Regions from separate parts of the Hymenobacter glaciei genome, predicted to be linked through region 2. Evidence: riboswitches for the same ligand, from Rfam matches in the RefSeq annotation. Region 2 holds a riboswitch; each other region holds the start of a gene.

Region 1 (5,246 bases), on a different contig from region 2:
CCATTTCGCTACCCATCACGGAAGCGGTACCCGGCCGGCGCACTGGCCCTGCTTGTAGCTGTCGGTTGCTCGTTGTCAGTTGTCAGAAGCGACTGGTTCGCTGAGACTAATATCTGAAAACGACCAACTAACAGCTGGTAAACTTTACACTTCCAGTGGCTGAGCGTGCTCGAGTTCGGGCTCGCCGACTTCTTCGCCCTCCGTGGGTTGGCTGGCGGTGTTGCCGATGGCGTCGAACGCCGCCTGCAAATCAGCCTTGATGTCGTCGAAGTGCTCGATGCCCACCGACAAGCGCAGCGAAGTCGGCGTCACGCCCGCAGCGAGTTGCTCCTCTTCGCTCAGCTGCTGATGCGTGGTAGCCGAGGGCTGGATGATGAGCGTTTTGGCATCGCCCACATTGGCCAGGTGGCTGATGAGCTTCAGGCTGTCGATGAACTGCGAGGCATTTTCCTTGGTGCCTTTGATGCGGAACGAGAGCACGCCGCCGTAGCCGCGCTTCAGGTACTTGCTGGCGATGGCGTGGTAGGGGCTGCTAGCCAGGCCGGGGTAGTTCACGCTTTCCACCTGCGGGTGCTGCTCCAGCCAGTTGGCTACTTTCAGGGCGTTTTCCACGGTGCGGTCCACGCGCAGGCTCAGGGTTTCGAGGCCGATGAGCAGCTGCCAGGAGTTGAACGGGCTGATGGACGGGCCAAAGTCGCGCAGGCCTTCTACCCGTGCCCGGATGATGAAGGCAATGTTGCCAAACGGCCCGCCCTTGCCAAATACGTCGTTGAAAATCAGGCCGTGGTAGCCCTCGCTCGGCTCGGTGAACTGCGGGAATTTGCCGTTGCCGAAGTCGTAGGTGCCGCCGTCCACAATCACGCCGCCCACGCTGGTGCCGTGGCCGCCAATCCACTTTGTAGCCGATTCCACTACAATGTTGGCGCCGTGCTCCAGGGGCCGAAACAGGTAGCCGCCCGCGCCAAACGTGTTGTCCACAATCAGCGGCAGGTCGTGCTTTTTGGCAATGGCCGCGATGGCCTCAAAATCAGGAATGCTGAAGCTCGGGTTGCCAATGGTTTCGAGGTAAATGGCCTTGGTCTTCTCATCGATGTGCTCCTCAAACGAGGCCGGGTTGTCACCATCCGCAAAGCGCGCCTCAATGCCCAGGCGCTTGAAGGCCACCTTAAACTGGTTATAGGTGCCACCGTACAGGTAGGCTGTGCTCACGAAGTTGTCGCCGGCCTGCAGAATGTTGTTCAGGGCCAGGAACTGGGCCGCCTGGCCCGAGCCGGTGGCCAACGCCGCCACGCCGCCTTCGAGGGCCGCCACGCGCTGCTCGAACACGTCGGTGGTGGGGTTCATCAGGCGGGTGTAGATGTTGCCAAACTCCTTCAGGGCAAACAGGTTGGCGCCGTGCTCAGCGCTCTTGAACACGTAGCTGGTAGTCTGGAATAGCGGCACGGCACGGGCTCCGGTGGTGGGGTCGGGCTGCTGGCCGGCGTGGAGTTGGAGGGTTTCGAAGTGTTGGGGCTGAACGGACATGATGTTGAAATTTAGTTGTTAGTTACTGGTTGTCAGTTGTTAGTTTTTAGCTCCTGGTTTTGGTTGGTAGTTGTCAGTGAGTTGCCATTCATTGCCAGCATTTCTGACAACTGACAACTACCAACTGACAACCAGATTACAATTGGGCCAGGGCTTCGAGCAGCACCGCCGGGTCGGGGCGCTGCTTGAAGTTGGCGTCGGTGGCGGTCCAGGCAATGGTGCTGTCCCGGGCAATCACGAAAGTGCCCGTGAGTGGCAGTTCGCCACTGTCGTCGCCGTTGAACGTGGCCAGGTCGATGCCCACGCCGTGCAGGGTGTGGTACACCGCATCGCCCACCTGGTAGGCCAACCCATACTGCTTGGCCACGGTATTGCCGAGGTCGCTCAGCACCGGGAAGCGAAGCTCTTTTTCCTCAGCCGTGAGGCTGGTCAGGTCCGGCGTCTGGGGCGAAACGGCTACCAGCGTGGCGTTGAAAGCTTTAAAATCGGCCAATGCCTGGTTGTAGGCCCGCAGCTGCACGTTACAGTAGGGGCACCAGTTGCCGCGGTAAAACACCAGCACCACCGGGCCATTCGCCAGCAGTTCGGCCAGCGAAACCGGCTGGCCCACGGCATCGGGCAGGGTGAAATCGGGAGCCGTTTGGCCGGCCCGCAGGCTGTGCTGGGCCAGCCCGGCGGCGTGCACGGCCGCAATGCCGGCATCAATGGTTTGGCTGGCCGTAGCGGGCAGCACGCTGGCCAGGTGTTGGGCCGTTGCGGCCAGTTCATGCTGAATGGATACGGGGGCGGTGAGCGTGGACATGCGAAGTCGAGAAGAATATCTAGTTGGGGGAGAGAAACTTCTTCGGGCGTCTGTATCGGTCAAGGCTACAGTGCGGCGCAGGATAAGCCGGACTGTAGCCGCGCTTAGCGCATTCGATGAACCTGCGTGGCCCCAACGGGCCCCAGGGGCAACGGCATTCCCACGAAGAAGATAAAGGAGGTTGTTAAGCCGAAGTCAGGCTAGCAACAACACGGGCGACAACAGCACATTCGCATTCGCGCGGGGCGCGATGCCACATTTTGGCCGCCATCGGCCGAAACGAAGAAACCCGACACGACGGTGCACAAGGCAGCCGGAGCAGTCGGGAGGAGAAAAGCAGAATTCGAAGAATTTTCCATGGCACTCGAATCATCTGTCCCAGCACGGCCGAAGCGGTGAATGGGTAGGAATTGGCACCTTTCGTTTTGCGAAGGTTGCCAGTGGGTCACGGAGCCTAGTCTCTCGCCACTTCTGTATAAAACTTGAAAACTACCCACCGATAGCGGGGAGTACCTGTTTGGTATCGGCAAATGTACGGGAGAATTTTTGAGATGGGCAAGCGGTAGAGCGAAAATATTTTTTTTCGCCGGTTAAAATCGCCTGTCATCCTGAGTGAAGCGAGGAACCTTACCACACTCGCAGTGGTGTAGTTACTACACACCGTTCTTCGGTGACAAGGTCCTTCGCAAGCTCAGGATGACAGGCGATTTTGGCTCCAACAACTTCAGACCGGCCCCACCAAACGCAAAAAAGCCACCCTGAAACAGAGTGGCTTTTCTCACCTTTTTTCTGCAAAAAAGTACCTAGAGACTAGGTAGGGTTAACACCTGACCAACTTCAATGAGGTCGGGGTTAGTACCGATGGTGGCCTTGTTGGCCTCGTATATCTGATGCCACTTGGCGGCGTCGCCGTAGTGGTGCTTGGCTATTTTTGAGAGAGAATCTCCACTAACAACAGTATAACTGTCGCCGGAAGTTTCTGGTTTTGCATTTCCGAAAAAATCGGTGCCGCCAGCAGCGGGCTTAGCGGGCTCAACGGGTTTTTGCTCGCCTTTGTCGCTGATGAAATCGAAGAGTCCCATGGGATTTACAAAGTTAAATGATGCAACTGATTTCACCGGAAAACCTCGCGGTTGGGCCGGCCGGGTTGCTATACGCACAGGTTTGGCGGAGGTTTCGTTGCCAACTCTTTTGGTTTGATATCGTAAGCCGACGAGCTTCGCATTATGCAGGCTACCACTTTCATTCTTTCACCATTACCCGTTGTGCTCATGAAACTCCAGTCCCTTTTCTCGTTCCGCTATTTTGCTAGCCTGCTCGTACTTGTGTCGCTATTTGCCGCTTCGTGCAGCAACGACAAGGGCAAGGTGGAAGGTGTGAACATGCTGTACGGCACCGACAGCAAGGTGTGGAAAACCTCCAAGCAAACCGATGCCACCGGCGACAAAGTGAAGCAGACCAATGCCCAGGAAGACGAGCAGCTGCGCATCTTCGCCAATGGCACCTACAACATGACCGGCGCCACCGGTGCCGTGAACGGCAAATACACGTTCGACCAGGCCGGCAAAACCATCACGATGACGCCCGACGGTGCGACCACGAGCAACACCTTCGCGGTGGAAACCCTTACCGACGACAAGCTCACGCTGAAGTCGGCCGACGGTGCCGCGCTGATGTTGGAAGCTGAGTAAGCTTCGCAAATTGCTTTTGAAAAGCCCCGAACCGCGTTGGTTCGGGGCTTTTTTTGTAGTCGTATATTTTGATATGGCTGGCTGTAATGTGGAAATGCCAGTAACTTGCGGCCTCCTTCCGTGTGGCCCATTGTGGCCATTCCACTTTTTTCTGCTATTGATGTTTACCAGTTTTAAAGCAGGTGCCCTGGCCGGGGCGCTGCTGCTTACGGTGCCTTTTGCCCGCGCTCAGGCCCCTACTTCCCTGCCCACCCACGCGGTGCGCAGCATCAACCCCACGGACAATGACTTTCGGGATTTGGAGTTTTTGAAAGCCGAAATCGGCCCGGCGCGGGTGGTGATGCTGGGCGAGCCCAGCCACGGCGAGGGCAACGTGTTCGAAGCAAAAATCCGGCTCCTGCGCTTTTTGCGCGAGCAGATGGGCTTTACCACGGTGGCATTTGAGAGCGGGTTTTACGACCTGCACAAGGCCCAGCAGGCGCTGGAGGCCGGCCGGCCGGCGCAGGAGGCCTTGGGCAACAGCGTATTTTCTATCTGGACCAGTACGCAGGAGTTTCAGGCTCTGCTGCCATTGGTGGGCAAAGGCGGCCTGCGCGTAGCCGGCTTCGACCCGCAGCTGATGACCGATGGCTACAGCGGCGATATGGTAGACGACCTGGAGGAATTCCTGGCCCCGGACAAGAGCGCCGCCCTGCTCAACTTCGATTACCTCGACCAAGTCATCAGCTTTATGGGCCAGAGCTTTGCTTTCGTGCCTACTACCACGCTGGCCGAGTTTGAGAAGGAAATGGCCAAAGTGAATAAGCTCGTGGCTAAAGTCGCCACCGGCTCCGATGCCCAGCGCCGTACTGAGGCCGCGTTCTGGCAGCAGAACCTGCGCAGCCTGCTGGCGCAGGCCCGCGACTATGCCGAGCACGAGCCGGAATTGAAGACCAACGAAACCTTCAAGGCCAGCGACAGCAACCCGCGCGATGCCCAAATGGCCGACAACCTGCTGTGGTATGTGAAACAGCATCCGCAGGAAAAGGTGGTGTGCTGGGCCGCCCTGCCGCACCTGGCCAACCGCACCGACCACTTCGACACAGCTGAAATGCAGGCGTACCGCCCCATGGGCCGGGCCGTGAAGGACGGCCTCGGCCCCGACCAGGTCTACATTCTGGGCACAGTGGGCGGCGGCGGCAGCTACGGCCCGTGGTTCCGGGAAATCAAGCCGGTACCCACGCCGGCTG
Region 2 (5,246 bases):
GCGACCGCTTTAATATCCATGCCTTTGGCATCGAGGCGAAGCGAGTCGGTGGGGTAGCCGTGGGGCTTGAGCGTGACCCACTCCTTGCCGTAGAGGTAGCGCTTGGCGTAGTCGAAGCGCACGTCGAGCTTGGTGTGCACCAAGTCGTTGACTTTGGTGGCCGAAGCGCGGTAGGGCGACTCGGGCTTGCCGGCCGGCGGCGTGGGAGCCTGCGCGAAAGCGGGCGTGGTGGCCGCCAGGCCCAGCAGGCCCAGCGCGAAAAGGTGCTTCATAGAGAAACGAGATGGAAAAAATGAGTTTCGCGCGAAGGACGCAGCAGTACGGCCGACGTTGCCTGACGCTAAGGCGAAAGTAGCAGATAGGGCGGGGCTTGCCCAGTCAGCCGTGGTATAAAGCCGTTGTTTTCGTGCATACATCCGGGGTCGAACATGCTCCATCCTCTATATCGGGCGTAAGTTTGCACCCCCACCAATTCACCAGTGAATGCGACTTACGCGCTACGCCACCCCGTTTTTCTGCACCCTTTTCACCGTTAACGCCCTAGCTCAGAGTACTCCCACCGACAGCACCCGCGCCCTGAACGAAGTTACCGTGTACGGCACCCGCCTCGACCAAGTAGCTGGTCAAACCGGTCGCTACGTTACGGTGGTGCCCGGCCGCACCCTCAGCCAGTACCCGGTGGCCTCGCTCGATGATTTGCTGCGCCTGCTGCCGGCCATTGAGATGCAAAGCCGGGGCAACTTCGGCACCCAGGCCGATATTACGTTGCGTGGCTCCACCTTTAACCAAGTGCTCATTCTGCTCGATGGCATGCGGCTGAATGACCCTCTCACGGGCCACTTTGCGGGCTACCTGCCCATAACCCCGGCCGAAATTGAGCAGGTTGAAGTGGTGCGCGGCCCCGGCGCGGCCCTCTACGGCCCCGACGCCGTGGGCGGCTTCGTCAACATCGTCACCAAAACCTTCGCCGCTACCCACCGGCCCGATGGCGTGGAAATTGGCGGCACGTTCATGGCCGGCGAGTTCGACCTCAAGACGACCAACGCTGGCTTTTACGGCCAGGACAAGGGCCTGCGCCTGGCGGGGGGCATCCTCAACAACACCGCCAGCGGCCAGTTGCTGAACCTGCCCGGCGGCCTGCGCAACGACTTCAAGCTGAATACCTACTCTCTCTCGGGCGCTTACCAAATCAGCCCCAAGTTCAGCGCTGCCGCCCGGGCCAGCTTCGACCGGCGCGAATACAACGCCCAGAACTTCTACACCACCAACGCCGGCGACCGCGCCCGCGAAACCACCTCGCGCGACTGGTACCAGGGCCAGCTGCGCTACGACTGGAACGCCCGCGCCCGTACTGAACTGCAGCTGGTGGGCACCTCCAGCACCGATTACTACGTGTACACGCCTACCTCGGCGGCCAGCGACCACCTCATGCACTACCTCAACGTGCAGGGGCAGCACCAGCTGCGCTTCTCCGATAAGGTGCAGCTAACGCTGGGGGCCCAGGCCGACCGCCGCAGCGTGCGCAGCAACGACCGCGGCAACCATTCGGTGTGGCACCAGGGGGCGTTTGCCGTGGCCGGCCTGGCGCCCACCGCGGGCCTGAACCTGACGGCCGCCCTGCGCCTCGACCACGACCAGGCCTACGGCACCGAAGTGCTGCCCCAGCTCACGGCCAGCCAGCTGCTGGGCGAAAAGCTGACCGTGCGCGCCGCGGTGGGCCGGGCCATCCGGGCGGCCAACTTTACCGAGCAGTACAACTCGGCTATCAGGCCGGGCATTGTGCCCAATGGCTTCAACGTGGGCAACCCCGGCCTCGAAGCCGAGCGCACCTGGAGCTACGAAGGTGGCCTGGATTATGTGGTTTGCCCGGCCCTCACGCTGCGCGGCACCTATTTCAACCGCTACGGTCGCAACCTGATTGATTACGTGGCCACGCCCGGCCGCGACGTCCAGGCCAGCACCGGCTTCACCAACCTCAACCCGGCCAGCACTTACCGCTACGCCCAGAACCTGTTTGCTGTGAGCACCCAGGGCCTGGAATTCGAAGCCAGCACCCGCGCCCAACTCACCAAGGGGCTGCGGCTCGACGGCAGCGTGGGCTACACCTACACCCACCTGAACGTGGACGGCAACATCGTGTCGCAGTACCTGAGCAACGTGGCCAAGCAGCTTGTGAGCGGCAACCTGAGCCTGGTGCACCGCCGCTTCACGGCCAGCCTGGGCGGGGTGTATAAGCAGCGCGCCAGCCAGAATACCGTGCCCAGCGCCACGGTGAACGATGCTGCGTTGACGCCTGACTACGTGGTCATCAACGGCCGCCTTGATGTCGCGCTGCTACCCGAGCGCCTCTGGGTGGTGGGCCAGGCCCAGAACCTATTCGACGCCAAATACTCGGACCTGCTGGGCGCCCAAATGCCCGGCCGCTGGCTGATGGCCGGCGTGCGGCTGGCTTTGCGTCGCTAGGCCCCGAAAGCTACCCTTGCTGGCGCCCGCCCTGGCACTGGCCAGTCAATTTTTACTTCACCAATTTTCACTTTTTTTCCTTTCCACATGCGTACCCCTTTCCTCACGCTGCTGACCGCAGTGACCCTATTGGCTGCTGCAGCCCCGGCTCAGGCCCAATTCAAACTCAACACCGGCAGCCTCGGCGCGGGCCTGAAAGCGGCCAAGGCCTTGACATTGTCGGACGAAGAAGTGGTGGCCCACACCAAGGAGTTTGTGACTTGGTCTGATGCCAACAACCCGGTGGCGGCGCCATCTTCGCCCTTGGCCCAACGGCTGGCGAAAATCACCGCCAACCTCAAAACCTACGAGGGCATTGCACTAAACTATAAAGTGTACGAAGTGCGCGACGTGAACGCCTTCGCCTGCGCCGACGGCAGTGTGCGCGTGTGCGCCGGCCTGATGCAGCTGATGACCGACGACGAAGTACTGGGCGTGATTGGCCACGAAATCGGCCACGTGAAAAACCACGATTCGCGCGACGGCATGAAAACAGCTTTGCTCACCGCTGCCGCCAAAGATGGCGTATCGTCGCAGGGCGGTACGGCCGCCACCTTTAGCGACTCGCAGCTCGGCGCCGTGGGCCAGGCCCTCACAACGGCCACCTTTTCGCGCAGCCAGGAAAGCGCCGCCGATGCCTTCGGCTACGACCTGCTGAAGAGCCAGGGCAAAAACCCTTACGCCATGGCCACGGCTTTCGGCAAACTGGTAGCCTCGGAGCAGAGCGGCGGTGCCAAAAGCAGCAAAATGCAGCAGCTGTTTTCTTCGCACCCCGACACCGAAAAGCGCATGAAAACCGTGGAGGAAAGAGCTGCCAAAGACGGCTTCAAGAAAAGCTAATTTAGCTTAGGCCGTCGACTGAAGGCAAGATAGCAGAACGTCATGCCGAGCGCAGCCGAGGCATCCCGCGTGTGGTAGTAACTCTTTTCTTACGATTGGATTACTCCTGCATCCGAGATGCCTCGGCTACGCTCGGCTTGACGTTCTTTTTTCTGCCAAACATGCCGGAGCACGCATCCGGCGTTACCTTTGCCCCATCAATTTCTTCTCCGGAAGGATTGTTTTTATACAGAGGCGCTGAGAGACAGGCTCGAAGACGCGCCGGCAACCACCCGCAACCGCGGCCCGGTGCCAAATCCTGATTATATAAAAACAACTGCCGTGCCCGCTGTTTCTGTTGCCTCGCTTGCTGTTTCTGGTGCTTTTAGTTTCTGCCCCTTGGGGGCGGGCCACCCGATGGCGGGCTGTTGTTGCTGTTGATTGCCGGCACTAGCGCCGCGTAGCTGAGGCTACGGACGGCGCCGTTTTATTCCTTTTTATGGGTTTTTGCTTTGCGGCACGGCCGCCCCGGGTGGGGCGGTAGCGTGGCGCGTATTTATCTGGTTATGTTGAAAAAATCACTGGAGCTGCTTCGATTGGAAGCCGCCGAAACGGGGGCCAACACCCTCAAGCGCAGCCTGAACGGCGTGAGCCTGATTGCCATTGGCATTGGGGTAATTATTGGGGCGGGCCTGTTCTCGCTCACCGGCATCGCGGCAGCCAACAACACGGGCCCGGCCGTTACGCTGTCCTTCATTGTGGCCGCCGTGGGTTGCGCTTTCTCGGCGCTGTGCTACGCCGAGTTTGCGGCGCTGGTGCCCGTGTCGGGCTCGGCCTACACGTATTCGTATGCCACCATGGGCGAGCTGTTTGCCTGGATTATTGGCTGGGATTTGGTGCTCGAATACTCGGTGGGTGCGGCCACGGTGGCCATTAGCTGGTCGCAGTACCTCATCAAGTTTCTGGGCAAGTACGGGCTGCACATTCCGGCCCGGCTGGTGATGTCGCCGTTCGAGTCGGCCACGCTGGCCGATGGCAGCACCGTGCACGGCTACGTGAACGTGCCGGCCATGCTCATCGTGCTGGCCATCACGGCCATTGTTACGCGGGGCACCAAGGGGTCGGCATCGTTCAATGCGCTGGTGGTGGCCCTGAAGGTGGCGGTGGTGCTGGTGTTCATCGCGTTGGGCTGGCAGTACATCGACCCGGCCAATTACCAACCCTACATCCCGGCCAACACGGGCACATTTGGCGAGTTCGGCCTGAGCGGCATTCTGCGCGGGGCAGGCGTGATATTCTTCGTCTTCATTGGCTTCGACATTGTGGCCACGATGGCGCAGGAAACCAAGAACCCGCAGCGCAACATGCCCATTGGCATTCTGGGCTCGCTGGCGGTTTGTACCGTGTTGTTCGTGCTGTTCGGCCACGTGCTCACCGGCCTGGCCAATTACACCGAGTTCAAGAACAGCGCCGCGCCGGTGGCCATTGCCATCGAGAAAACGCCGTATGCCTGGCTTTCTTCGGCCGTGATTCTGGCTATTCTTATCGGCTATACTTCCGTGATATTGGTGGATTTGCTGGGGCAGTCGCGGGTGTTTTTCTCGATGTCGCGCGATGGACTGTTGCCGCCGGTATTCTCGCGGCTGCACCCGAAATTCAACACGCCGGCGCAGTCGACGCTGCTGTTGGGCTGCTTCATTGCCCTGTTTGCGGGCTTCGTGCCCATTGCCGTGGTGGGCGAGATGACGAGCATCGGCACGCTACTGGCCTTCGTGATGGTGTGCCTCGGCGTGCTCATCATGCGTAAAACCAACCCCGATGCCCCGCGCCCGTTCCGCACGCCGTGGGTGCCGGTGGTACCCATTCTGGGCATTGTGGTGTGCCTCGTGATGATGGCCTCGCTGCCCTGGGAAACCTGGCTGCGC
Region 3 (5,246 bases), on a different contig from region 2:
AAGTTGGCGCCCATGTCGCGCACCACGAAATCGGGGCAGTAGCGCACGGCCATATCCAGGCCCTCACTTAGCTTGTCGATGGTGAAGCGGGAGTAGCCCGACGAGCCCCGCAGGTTGCGCACGCTGCCCAGCGCTACGTCGCCGTACTTGCTGTGCACCGTCAGGTCCTGCACCGTACCGATGTCAACGTCGGAATAGTTGTTGCGCAGGTCCACCGTTGTGCCCTCATCGAGGCGCAGTTGGGCGTAGCTGGCATCAATGCTGGCGCGGCCAGCGAAGGCAATGCGGCAGTCGCCGTTGCCAATGCGAATGAGGTTGCGCGGGCCTTCGAGGCGGGCGGTGCGCAGGGTGCCGTATTCAACCGCCAACTCGGTGTTGCCGCGCAGGTCGTTGTTGAGCGTCACGTCGCCGAAACTGTCGTAGATGCGCAAGGCCGTGGTACGAGGCAGCCACACGGTATAATTCACCTGGTAGCGGCAACCACCGGCCCGGCCGCGCAGGGCAGGACCAAACTGCGTGCTTACGGCCACGCCGCCGGTACGGGCATCGTAGTCGAGCCATTGCACACCCAGCGCTTCCAGCACTTGCTTGGCGCCGGCATCGGTTTCGGCGCGGGCCACCAGTTCAGCTTCTACTTTGATTTCCGCTTTACTCCAAGTGTTTACCTGCACGCGGCCGTAGCGGGTGTCGAGCGAAAAGGCCCGCCCCTGCTTCGGCACCGCAAACGAACGGCTGAGGCGTCGGCGCTGCTCCACTTGCAACTGAGCAGCCGTTTCGGGGCCGTCGGGCTGGTCGGCAGCGGGGTTTTGTGGTCCCTCCTGCTGGCAAGCCGGTTGTTGCCCAGCGGGTTGTTGCTCGCCCGCTTCGGTACTTCCGAACAGGGCTTCGGCGGCACGTTTAGCCTCGGGCGTCAGTGCATGTCTGGCCACGCACGGTCCCGCGGCTGTCCAGCGGCCCGCCGGTACGGCATCGGCTATTGTTTGCGCCTGAGCAGCAGGCTGAACCAGCAGTCCAACCAACAAACCCAGCAGCCCGAGTCCGCGCGCACCCCGAAAAACCGTTAGCTGGCTCATTCGGAGCGGCGGCTATCGGCCAGTACATACGCCCCGGCGTTGGGGTCGGCCTCAGTGGGCGTGTTGCTTAGGTTCAGCTGGCGGTCGAGAATGTCGAGACGCACCTGCAGGTTACGGTTCATGGCCGTGAGCACGGCATCAGGCTGCGGGTGCTGCAGCAACTGCATTTTCAGCACGCGGTAGCTCGAATCGAGCGATGCCAGCTCGTGCTGCCAGTCGGCATTCATGGCCACCATGCCCGGGCCGCTAAGCTGGCTTAACTCCGTTTGGCGGCGGGCGAGTTGGTTGGTGTAGTAGGCTTCCATGCCACGCACGGCGCGCACCAGCTGGCTGTCGGCCCCGGTGGTATGCTCAGCGGCGGTGAGGGAAGTAGGGTTGCCACCCTGATACAAGGCCGCATCGGGTTCAGTATCTACGCTTCCCAGCTTAGCCGCGGGCGCAGCCACAACGGCTACTTCAGCGCCCACCGAGCGGGATTTCCAGGCTTCGCTGGCTCCGGCCGCAAACACCAGCAGGGCCAGTGCCGCCGCCACGCCGTAGCGCTGAAACCAGTTGGCGTGGCCAACTGCCGCAGTTGCTATCGAAGCAGCCGGCGCAGCCCACTCCTCAGCAGCCACTACCGGAGCCGCAGTTGCTGCCAGGGGTTCGTCGCTCAGGCGCATGGCGGGCGCAACAGGGCTTAGCTGCTGCTCCAGCGCGGCCCACAGGTCCGGGCGTGGCTCGTGGGTGTCGAAATCGGCGCGGTGCCGCTCGACGAAATTTTCAAGAGAAGTATTAGTTGGGGTATCCATGAATGAGTAGCAGACGCACGGTTCGTCCAAGTTCAAGGCGGGCCACGGGGCTATACGAAAACCGCGGCCGGGCGAAACAGGATGAAGGGTAATGAAACGATTAAGTAATGATTATAAGGGATAAACGTTAGCTCAGGCCACGCTGGGCGGCCAATTCGCGCAACCGAACCCGAGCCCGGCTGTACTGTGATTTAGAAGTTGATTCGGAGATGCCCATGATGCCGGCGATTTCGAGGTGGTCGTAGCCTTCGAGCAAATACAGGCTGAGCACCACGCGGTAGCCGTCGGGCAGTTCCTGAATGCAGCGGCGCAGCACGTCGGCCCGGTAGTGCGTATCGGCCTCATCCTCGGGCGAGTGGGTGGCGGCTTCGGCGGGCTCGTCGTGGTGCTGCTCGCCCAGCGGCACCAGCGCCAGCCGCCGCTGCCGCAGGCAATTGATGCTTTTGTTCACCACAATCCGCTTCAGCCACGCCCCAAACGAGGAATCGCCTTTGTAGCCGCTTAGTTCACGAAAAGCGCTTAGGAACGACTCCTGCAGCACATCTTCGGCCTCAGCGTAGTCGCCGGTGATGCGTAGGGCCGCGTTGAACATTGCCTTGGAGTAGCGCCGGTAAATCTCGGCCTGGGCCTGGCGGTCGTTGAGGCGGCAGCGCTCCACCAAAGGAGCGTTGATATCGACGTAGGCGGAAATGGACAGAGCTTCCATGCAGAAAACGAGGTCTTGAGTGTGCTTAAGCAACCCATAGACCACACGGCAGGTTCAGGGGTTGCACGGCAAATTACGCGGCAAAAGCACGGCGGCCAAACCTATGGCAATGTGGCCAGTTTCATATTCATAAAATAAAATTTTGGCATTTCGCTTTTTCGTCGGTTACATTTGCCCCAGCAACCCTCGTTTGGGACGCTATCCATTTTTATACAGAGGCGCGGAGAGACAGGCTCGACGAAACGCCGGCAACCCCCACCAGTTGGAACGGTGCCAAGTCCTGACATATAAAAACTGCCGTGAGCACATCCACCAATCTCCGCCTGCAACCCACCACCCTCGCTGCTTCGCGCCGAATGTGTTGTTGCATGTGCTGTTCCCTGGCCGCTATGCCGGGGAAGATTGCTGGTTGTTGAACTAGGGCTTCTCTTCCGGCGGCTGTTGCGACGGCTACCCCGCTACCCCCTCTTGTGGTGATTGATTCATTGCGCGACGCATAGCGGGTTTTTGCGGCCTCTACGGCCCATTGTTGGTTTTTTCTGCGGAGAAAAACTCCCTTCCCATCATGGCATTACCCCTTGAAAGCCAGGTTGCTGACCTGCGCCGCTACCTTCCCGAATGCTCGGCACCGGAAACCCTGGCCCTGCTGGCCGACCACTTCCCCGGCCGCGTCTCGTTTTCTACCTCCTTTGGCCTCGAAGACCAGATTCTCACCCATTTCATCTTCGAAAACGACCTACCCATCCGGGTGTTTACGCTCGACACGGGCCGCAATTTTCAGGAAACTTATTCTACCTGGAACAAGACCTTGCTGCGCTATGAAAAGCCCATCGAAGTATTCGCGCCCGACGGCGCAGCCATTGAGGAGCTGACCCGCCAAAAGGGCCCCAACAGCTTCTACGAGAGCATAGCGAACCGCAAGGAGTGCTGCAACATCCGCAAGGTGGAGCCCCTTTCCCGCGCCTTGGCTGGCCAGCAGGTGTGGGTGACGGGCATCCGCGCCGAGCAGTCGCAAAACCGCCAAACCATGCACCCAGCTGAGTGGGATGCCGGCCACGAGCTCATCAAAGTACACCCGCTCTTCGGCTGGACCTGGGCCGAGTGCGAGGCCTTCGCCCAGGCCAACGGCATTCCGGTTAATCCACTGCACAATAAAGGCTTCGTGAGCATCGGCTGTGCGCCCTGCACCCGCGCCATTGCGCCGGGCGAGGATTTCCGCGCCGGCCGCTGGTGGTGGGAAGACGCTGCCGCCAAGGAGTGCGGCCTGCATGCCACTGCCGCCCACCAGGGCCTCGACCCGGTGGTAGAGCGAATGCCAGGCTAGGCCCATCCTCGGGCGCTAGCGGCTGGGCCGCTGGCGCTACTTCCTACCCCAAGGGCACCTCTCGCGGGCCTTATCCCACCCATAATCTTCCTGCTTTTCACATTCGCCCGATTTTTTCGGGCCTAGACTTCCTGTGCCAATGCCAACCGCTGCTTATCCCGATTACCTCGACCGTTTAGAAGCTGAAGCTATTCATATCCTGCGCGAAGTAGCCGGACAGTTCGAGCGGCCCGCACTTTTGTTCTCGGGCGGTAAAGACTCGATTGCCCTGACGCGGTTGGCCGAAAAAGCCTTTCGGCCGGGTAAGTTTCCCTTCCCACTGGTGCACGTCGACACCGGCCACAACTTCGAGGAAATCATCAACTACCGCGACGAGCTGGCGGCCCATTTGGGCGAGAAGCTAATTGTGCGCAAGGTGGAAGACACCATCCGGGAGCGCGGCCTGCACGAGCCGGGTGGCAAATACCCCAGCCGCAACCCGCTCCAGACCTACACCCTGCTCGATGTGATTGAGGAATTCGAGTTTGACGCCTGCATCGGCGGGGCGCGGCGCGACGAGGAGAAGGCCCGGGCCAAGGAGCGCATCTTTTCAGTGCGCGACGATTTTGGCCAATGGGACCCCAAGCGCCAGCGGCCGGAGCTGTGGAACATCTACAACGGCCGCATCCAGAAGGGTGAAAACGTGCGCGTATTCCCCATTTCCAACTGGACTGAGCTGGACGTGTGGAACTACATCAAGCGCGAAAACATCAAGCTGCCCGAGATTTATTTCTCGCACGAGCGCCAGTGCGTGGTGCTGCCCAGCGGCCAGCTCCTCGGCTTCAGCGAGCACCTGAACCTCGACGAAACCGACGAAATCGTGAACCGGCGCGTGCGCTTCCGCACCGTGGGCGACTCCACCTGCACGGCCGCCGTGGAAAGCGACGCCGTTTCGGTGAATGACATCATTGAGGACCTGCTGCTGGCCAAAGTGAGCGAGCGCGGCGCCACCCGGCTCGACGACAACCTCTCGGAAACGGGGATGGAGGACCGCAAGCGCAACGGCTATTTCTAAAAATTAAATGTGGGGAAATGTGGGAATGTGAAAGATGTGAAAATGAGTCGGCACATGCCGCCAGCCATTCGCACTCCCTCCTGAATTAGCCATTTTTCACATTTCCACATCGTTCACATCTAGCATATTAAAAAAAATGGACCTTCTCCGATTCATCACCTGCGGCAGCGTCGACGACGGCAAAAGCACGCTCATCGGCCGCCTGCTTTACGACAGCGACTCAGTATCGCTCGACGTGCTGGCCACGCTGGAAAAGCGCCGCGCCACCACCGGCGGCGACGTCGATTTGGCCCTGCTC
Region 4 (5,246 bases), on a different contig from region 2:
AACCCCGGCATCCGCCTCGGCCCAGCCGAGTTGGCCGTGGCTGCCACCGTGGGCGCCGCCGAAATAGCCGTAGTACGCGCCCCTCGCCTGGCCGTGGTAAGCACCGGCGATGAGTTGGTCGGAATCGAGGCGACACCGCTGGCCCACCAGATTCGGCGCTCCAACGTGTACGCTCTGCAAACACTGTTTACGCAGGCGGGGGCCGAAGTTTCGTTGTTTCACCTCTCCGATAACCGCGAGGAGCTGCGCGTGGGACTCACCAACATCCTCGCCGCCGGCTTCGATGCCGTGGTGCTGAGCGGGGCCGTGAGCAAGGGTCGCGCCGACCACCTGCCAGGCCTGTTGCGCGAGCTGCACGTGGAGGAAATTTTCCACGAAGTGCAACAGCGGCCCGGCAAGCCGCTTTGGTTCGGGGCGCGAGCCGGTGGGCCGGTGGTTTTCGGGCTACCCGGTAATCCGGTGTCCACGTTCATCACGGCTTGCCGCTACGTGCGGCCGTGGCTGCGCGCCGTGCAGCTGCCCGAGGGCATACCCGAAACGGCCGTCACTACCGAAGCACCCGCCCCGGCCGTGCTCACTGTCGACATCAATTTCAAGCCCCAGCTTACGCACTTTGTGCCCGTGCACCTGACCGTAGACGCCGAAGGCCGCCGCCTGGCAACGCCCCTACGCGTGGGCGGCTCCGGCGACATGATGGGGCTGGTGGGAGCCACGGCGTTTCTGGAGCTGCCGCCGGAGCCGTCCGTTTTTCCGGCTGGCAGCGTATGGCCGGCCTGGGCACTGTAACCAATGCACGGGCCGGGCACTGCTGGCCAAGCACGCAAGGCAGTGGGGCACGGTGCGGCAAACCAAAAAACGCCAATCCCTTCGCCAAAACAATTATACAATGCAGTAGCTTTTTGGCAGCATATTTTTATTTCCACCATCAGCTTATGCTTACAACCTATACCAGTACGACCGCGACGTCGGGCAATGCCACCTTGGTTGTACGGCCGCAGGCAGTTGCCAAAAAAATATTTCTGGTAATCGGCCTGCTGCTTGTGCTGGATTTGGTGAGCGTTTACCTGGTGCAGGTGCTGCATACGGACACGAGCGTGGTTCGGAAGCTTGTGCGTTACTTCGACTTGAACGAAGAAAACACCATACCAGCTTTTTTCTCCTCGCTGCTACTGCTGCTCGCCAGTGCCCTGCTCCTGGTAATTGCCCGGCAGGCGGCCAGCCGTAAAAAGGCCCTGCTCTGGCTACTACTGAGCGCCGTTTTCCTGTTTCTGGCTCTCGATGAATCAATTGCAATTCACGAGGAATTAACGTACAGTGTTAACAAAATGTATGCGCCCAGCACGGACACGAACGGGTTTCTGCGCTACAGCTGGGTGGTGCCTTACCTGCTGGCGCTCACTGTTCTGACGGCCTTTTATGCCCCTTTCCTGTGGCAACTGCCAACCTTCGTTCGCGCGCTGTTTGTGGCCTCGGGCTGCATATTCGTGACGGGTGCGGTGGGTATGGAGTCCATCGAAGGGCATTATGATTTGCTCTATGGCATGCACAACCTGTACTCGTCGCTTCTGTGCGCCCTGGAGGAAGTGATGGAGATGAGTGGAGTTGCGTTGTTCATTTTCGCGCTGCTGACTTACATAGCCCGGGAACAGGGAGAAATACGCTTCAGCGTCACTAGTTCGAAGGAAAGGGTGCTGGATGAACGCGAATTGCAGCCAAGGCTGTAGGTACCAAGTTATTTTTTGGCTGCCGCCGGGGCCAGCGTTTTTCCGGCGGGTAGCGTGTGGCCTGCGTGGGCGCGTTGCCCCCTTTCTTAAAAGGAGGAATGAGGACATTCTGACCTATTGAGCCATTTCCCAATTCTTCATTCCTCATTCTTCATTAAGCCGAAGGCGTTGTATCTTCGCCCTACGCTGCTATCCAGAAAGACCGAGGGACCGGGCCCGATGACGTCTTGGCAACCTACCGCGAGTAGGTGCCAACTCCCGTTTCACCGCCTTTTTTGGTGAAAGAAGATGACAGCCGGAACCGTGCGCTTGCGCTTGGGTTTCTTTCTGGATACGCGCTTTTACGCTGCTATACCGACTCCGAAAGAAATGTCCACCGCCACCCTCGCCGCCCCCTCTCCTCTTCCCGACCTGCTCCGCCAGCGCCTGCTGATTCTTGACGGCGCGATGGGCACCATGATTCAGCGCCACCCGCTGACGGAGGAGGATTTCCGGGGCACCCGCTTCGCCGACCACCCCAAGCCCCTGCGCGGCAACAACGACCTGTTGAGCCTCACGCGGCCCGACATCATCAAGGGCATCCACGCCGAGTACTTCGCCGCCGGGGCCGACATGGTGGAAACCAACACCTTCTCAGGCACCACCATTGCGCAGGCCGACTACGGCCTGGAGCACGTGGTGTACGAGTTGAACTACGAGTCGGCTCGCCTGGCCCGCGAGGCGGCCGATGAGTACTCGACGCCCGAGCGCCCGCGCTTCGTGGCCGGCGCCGTTGGCCCCACCAACCGCACCGCCTCGCTCTCGCCCGATGTAAACCGCCCCGGCTTTCGCGCCGTGACCTTTGATGAGTTGGCCACGGCTTACCTGGAGCAGGTGCGCGGCCTTGTGGACGGCGGCGTGGATACCCTGCTCATCGAAACCATTTTCGACACGCTGAACGCCAAAGCAGCCCTCTATGCCGTGCAGAAATTCTTTGACGAAGGCGGCCGCGTGGTGCCCGTTATGATTTCGGGCACGATTACCGACGCTTCGGGCCGCACCTTGAGCGGCCAGACGGTGGAAGCTTTCTGGAACAGCATTCGCCACCTGCCGCTGCTAAGCGTGGGCTTGAACTGCGCCCTCGGCGCCGACCAGCTCCGCCAGTACGTGCAGGAGCTGAGCCGCATTTCCGACGTGCACATCTCGGCCTACCCCAACGCCGGCCTACCCAACGCTTTCGGTGGCTACGATGAATCGGCGCAGGAATTTGCCGCGCTGGTGGAGGAGTATTTGAAGGAAGGCATCGTGACAGTGGTGGGCGGCTGTTGCGGCACCACGCCCCAGCACATTGCCGAGCTGAGCAAGCTGGCCGAGAAATACCAGCCCCGCCAACTCCCCACCGAACTCGCTCCCTCGACTCGCCTGAGCGGCCTAGAGCCGTTTACCATCAAAGAGGAAAGCCTGTTTGTGAACGTAGGCGAGCGCTGCAACGTGACCGGCTCCCGCGCTTTCGCCCGCCTCATTCGCACGGGTGCCTATGAGGAAGCCCTGGCCGTGGCCCGCTTGCAAGTGGAAGAAGGCGCGCAGGTACTCGACATCAACATGGACGAGGGCATGCTCGATTCGGAGCAGGTGATGACGACGTTCCTGCACCTCATTGCTTCGGAGCCCGACATTGCGCGGGTGCCGGTGATGATTGACTCCTCGAAGTGGAGCGTGCTCGAAGCCGGCCTGAAATGCGTGCAGGGCAAGAGCATCGTGAACTCGATTTCGCTGAAAGAAGGCGAAGCAGCTTTCCGTGACCGCGCCCACACGGTGCGCCAGTACGGCGCCGCCGTGGTGGTGATGGCCTTCGACGAAAACGGCCAGGCCGACTCGCTGGAACGCCGCAAGGAAATCTGCCAGCGCAGCTACGACATCCTGACCAAGGAAGTCGATTTCGACCCGTCCGACATCATCTTCGACCCCAACATCCTGACCGTAGGCACGGGCATGGACGAGCACCGCAACTACGCCATCGACTTCATCGAGGCCGTGCGCTGGATTAAGGGCAACCTGCCCGGCGCGCTCACCAGCGGCGGCATCAGCAACATTTCGTTTTCCTTCCGCGGCAACGACGTGGTGCGCGAGGCCATGCACACGGCCTTCCTCTACCACGCCATCCGCGCCGGCCTGGACATGGGCATTGTGAACCCCGGCCAGCTCGGCGTGTACGATGAAATTGAGCCCCACCTGCTCGAGTTGGCCGAAGATGTGCTGCTAAACCGCCGTGCCGACGCCACAGAACGCCTCGTGGAATTTGCCGACACCGTCAAGCAAAAAGATAAGGCCGAAGTAGTGGCCGACGAATGGCGCAGCCTACCTGTGTGGGACCGCCTGCAACACGCGCTGGTGAAGGGCATCACCGAGTTTATTGACGAGGATACCGAAGAAGTGCGCCAGCAGGTAACTCGGCCTTTGGAAGTAATCGAAGGTCCGCTGATGGCCGGCATGAACGTAGTGGGCGACCTGTTCGGGGCCGGCAAAATGTTCCTGCCGCAGGTGGTGAAATCGGCCCGCGTAATGAAGAAAGCCGTGGCTTACCTCGAGCCGTACCTGTTGGCCGACAAGCAGGGCTCGGACCGCCAGACGGCCGGCAAAATCCTGATGGCAACGGTGAAAGGCGATGTGCACGACATCGGCAAGAACATCGTGGGCGTGGTGCTGGCCTGCAACAATTTCGACATCGTGGACCTCGGCGTAATGGTGCCGCTGGAGAAGATTCTCGATGAAGCGCAGAAGCAAAACGTGGACGTTATAGGTCTTTCCGGCCTCATCACGCCCTCGCTCGATGAGATGGTGTACGTGGCCCAGGCCATGGAAAAGCGAGGCTTGAAAATTCCCCTGCTCATTGGCGGCGCCACGACTTCGCGCCTGCACACGGCGGTGAAAATCGCGCCGTCCTACAGCGGGGCGGTGGTGCACGTCAACGACGCCTCGCGCTCGGTAGGGGTAGCCGCGGGCCTGCTCGGCTCGGGTGAACGCGCCTACGCCCAGACCGTGGCCGACGACTACGCCGCCCTGCGCGCCGATTACGCCAGCCGCCAGCGTGACAAAAGCTACCTGACCATTGAAGGCGCCCGCGCCAACGGTTTCAAGTCGGACTGGAATACAGTAAGCATCACCAAACCCAGCTTCCTCGGCACCAAAGTGCTCGAAGACTACGACCTCGCCGAACTGGCCCGCTACATCGACTGGACGCCTTTCTTCCACACCTGGGAGCTGAAAGGCCGTTACCCGCGCATTCTGGAAGATGCTACGCTGGGTGAAGCGGCCACCAAGCTTTTCGAGGATGCCCAGGCCATGCTCACGAAAATCATCGACGGCAAGCTGCTCACGGCCCGCGCTGTGCTGGGCTTCTGGCCGGCCAATACCAAGGGGTACGATACCATCGAAATTTACGCCGACGACTCGCGTGAGGCCATTGCCACCGAGTTTTTCACGCTACGCCAACAAGGCGAGAAAGGCCCCAAAATCCCCAACATCGCCTTTTCCGATTTTCTG

The links. Region 2 has a riboswitch for S-adenosylmethionine ahead of ABD837_RS18305 (amino acid permease). Riboswitches for the same ligand answer to the same signal wherever they lie in the genome.
Region 1: another riboswitch for S-adenosylmethionine. It lies ahead of ABD837_RS07410 (peroxiredoxin-like family protein); the one in region 2 lies ahead of ABD837_RS18305 (amino acid permease).
Region 3: another riboswitch for S-adenosylmethionine. It lies ahead of ABD837_RS19580 (phosphoadenylyl-sulfate reductase); the one in region 2 lies ahead of ABD837_RS18305 (amino acid permease).
Region 4: another riboswitch for S-adenosylmethionine. It lies ahead of metH (methionine synthase); the one in region 2 lies ahead of ABD837_RS18305 (amino acid permease).

The regions. Positions count from the first base shown of each region.
Region 1 is NZ_BAABDK010000012.1:38,422-43,667, reverse strand. It holds gene ABD837_RS07415 (O-acetylhomoserine aminocarboxypropyltransferase/cysteine synthase family protein) at 145-1,524, opposite strand; gene ABD837_RS07410 (peroxiredoxin-like family protein) at 1,661-2,326, opposite strand; SAM riboswitch class I at 2,693-2,808, opposite strand; gene ABD837_RS07405 (LysM peptidoglycan-binding domain-containing protein) at 3,130-3,408, opposite strand; gene ABD837_RS07400 (hypothetical protein) at 3,598-4,017, shown strand; gene ABD837_RS07395 (erythromycin esterase family protein) at 4,178-5,246, shown strand, end outside.
Region 2 is NZ_BAABDK010000029.1:122,825-128,070, forward strand. It holds gene ABD837_RS18290 (M1 family metallopeptidase) at 1-272, opposite strand, end outside; gene ABD837_RS18295 (TonB-dependent receptor plug domain-containing protein) at 484-2,463, shown strand; gene ABD837_RS18300 (M48 family metallopeptidase) at 2,551-3,342, shown strand; SAM riboswitch class I at 3,564-3,655, shown strand; gene ABD837_RS18305 (amino acid permease) at 3,888-5,246, shown strand, end outside.
Region 3 is NZ_BAABDK010000030.1:68,426-73,671, forward strand. It holds gene ABD837_RS19565 (hypothetical protein) at 1-1,073, opposite strand, end outside; gene ABD837_RS19570 (hypothetical protein) at 1,070-1,864, opposite strand; gene ABD837_RS19575 (RNA polymerase sigma factor) at 1,992-2,570, opposite strand; SAM riboswitch class I at 2,776-2,864, shown strand; gene ABD837_RS19580 (phosphoadenylyl-sulfate reductase) at 3,136-3,894, shown strand; gene cysD (sulfate adenylyltransferase subunit CysD) at 4,034-4,948, shown strand; gene ABD837_RS19590 (sulfate adenylyltransferase subunit 1) at 5,085-5,246, shown strand, end outside.
Region 4 is NZ_BAABDK010000032.1:58,956-64,201, reverse strand. It holds gene ABD837_RS21210 (molybdopterin molybdotransferase MoeA) at 1-786, shown strand, start outside; gene ABD837_RS21205 (hypothetical protein) at 765-1,724, shown strand; SAM riboswitch class I at 1,911-2,019, shown strand; gene metH (methionine synthase) at 2,094-5,246, shown strand, end outside.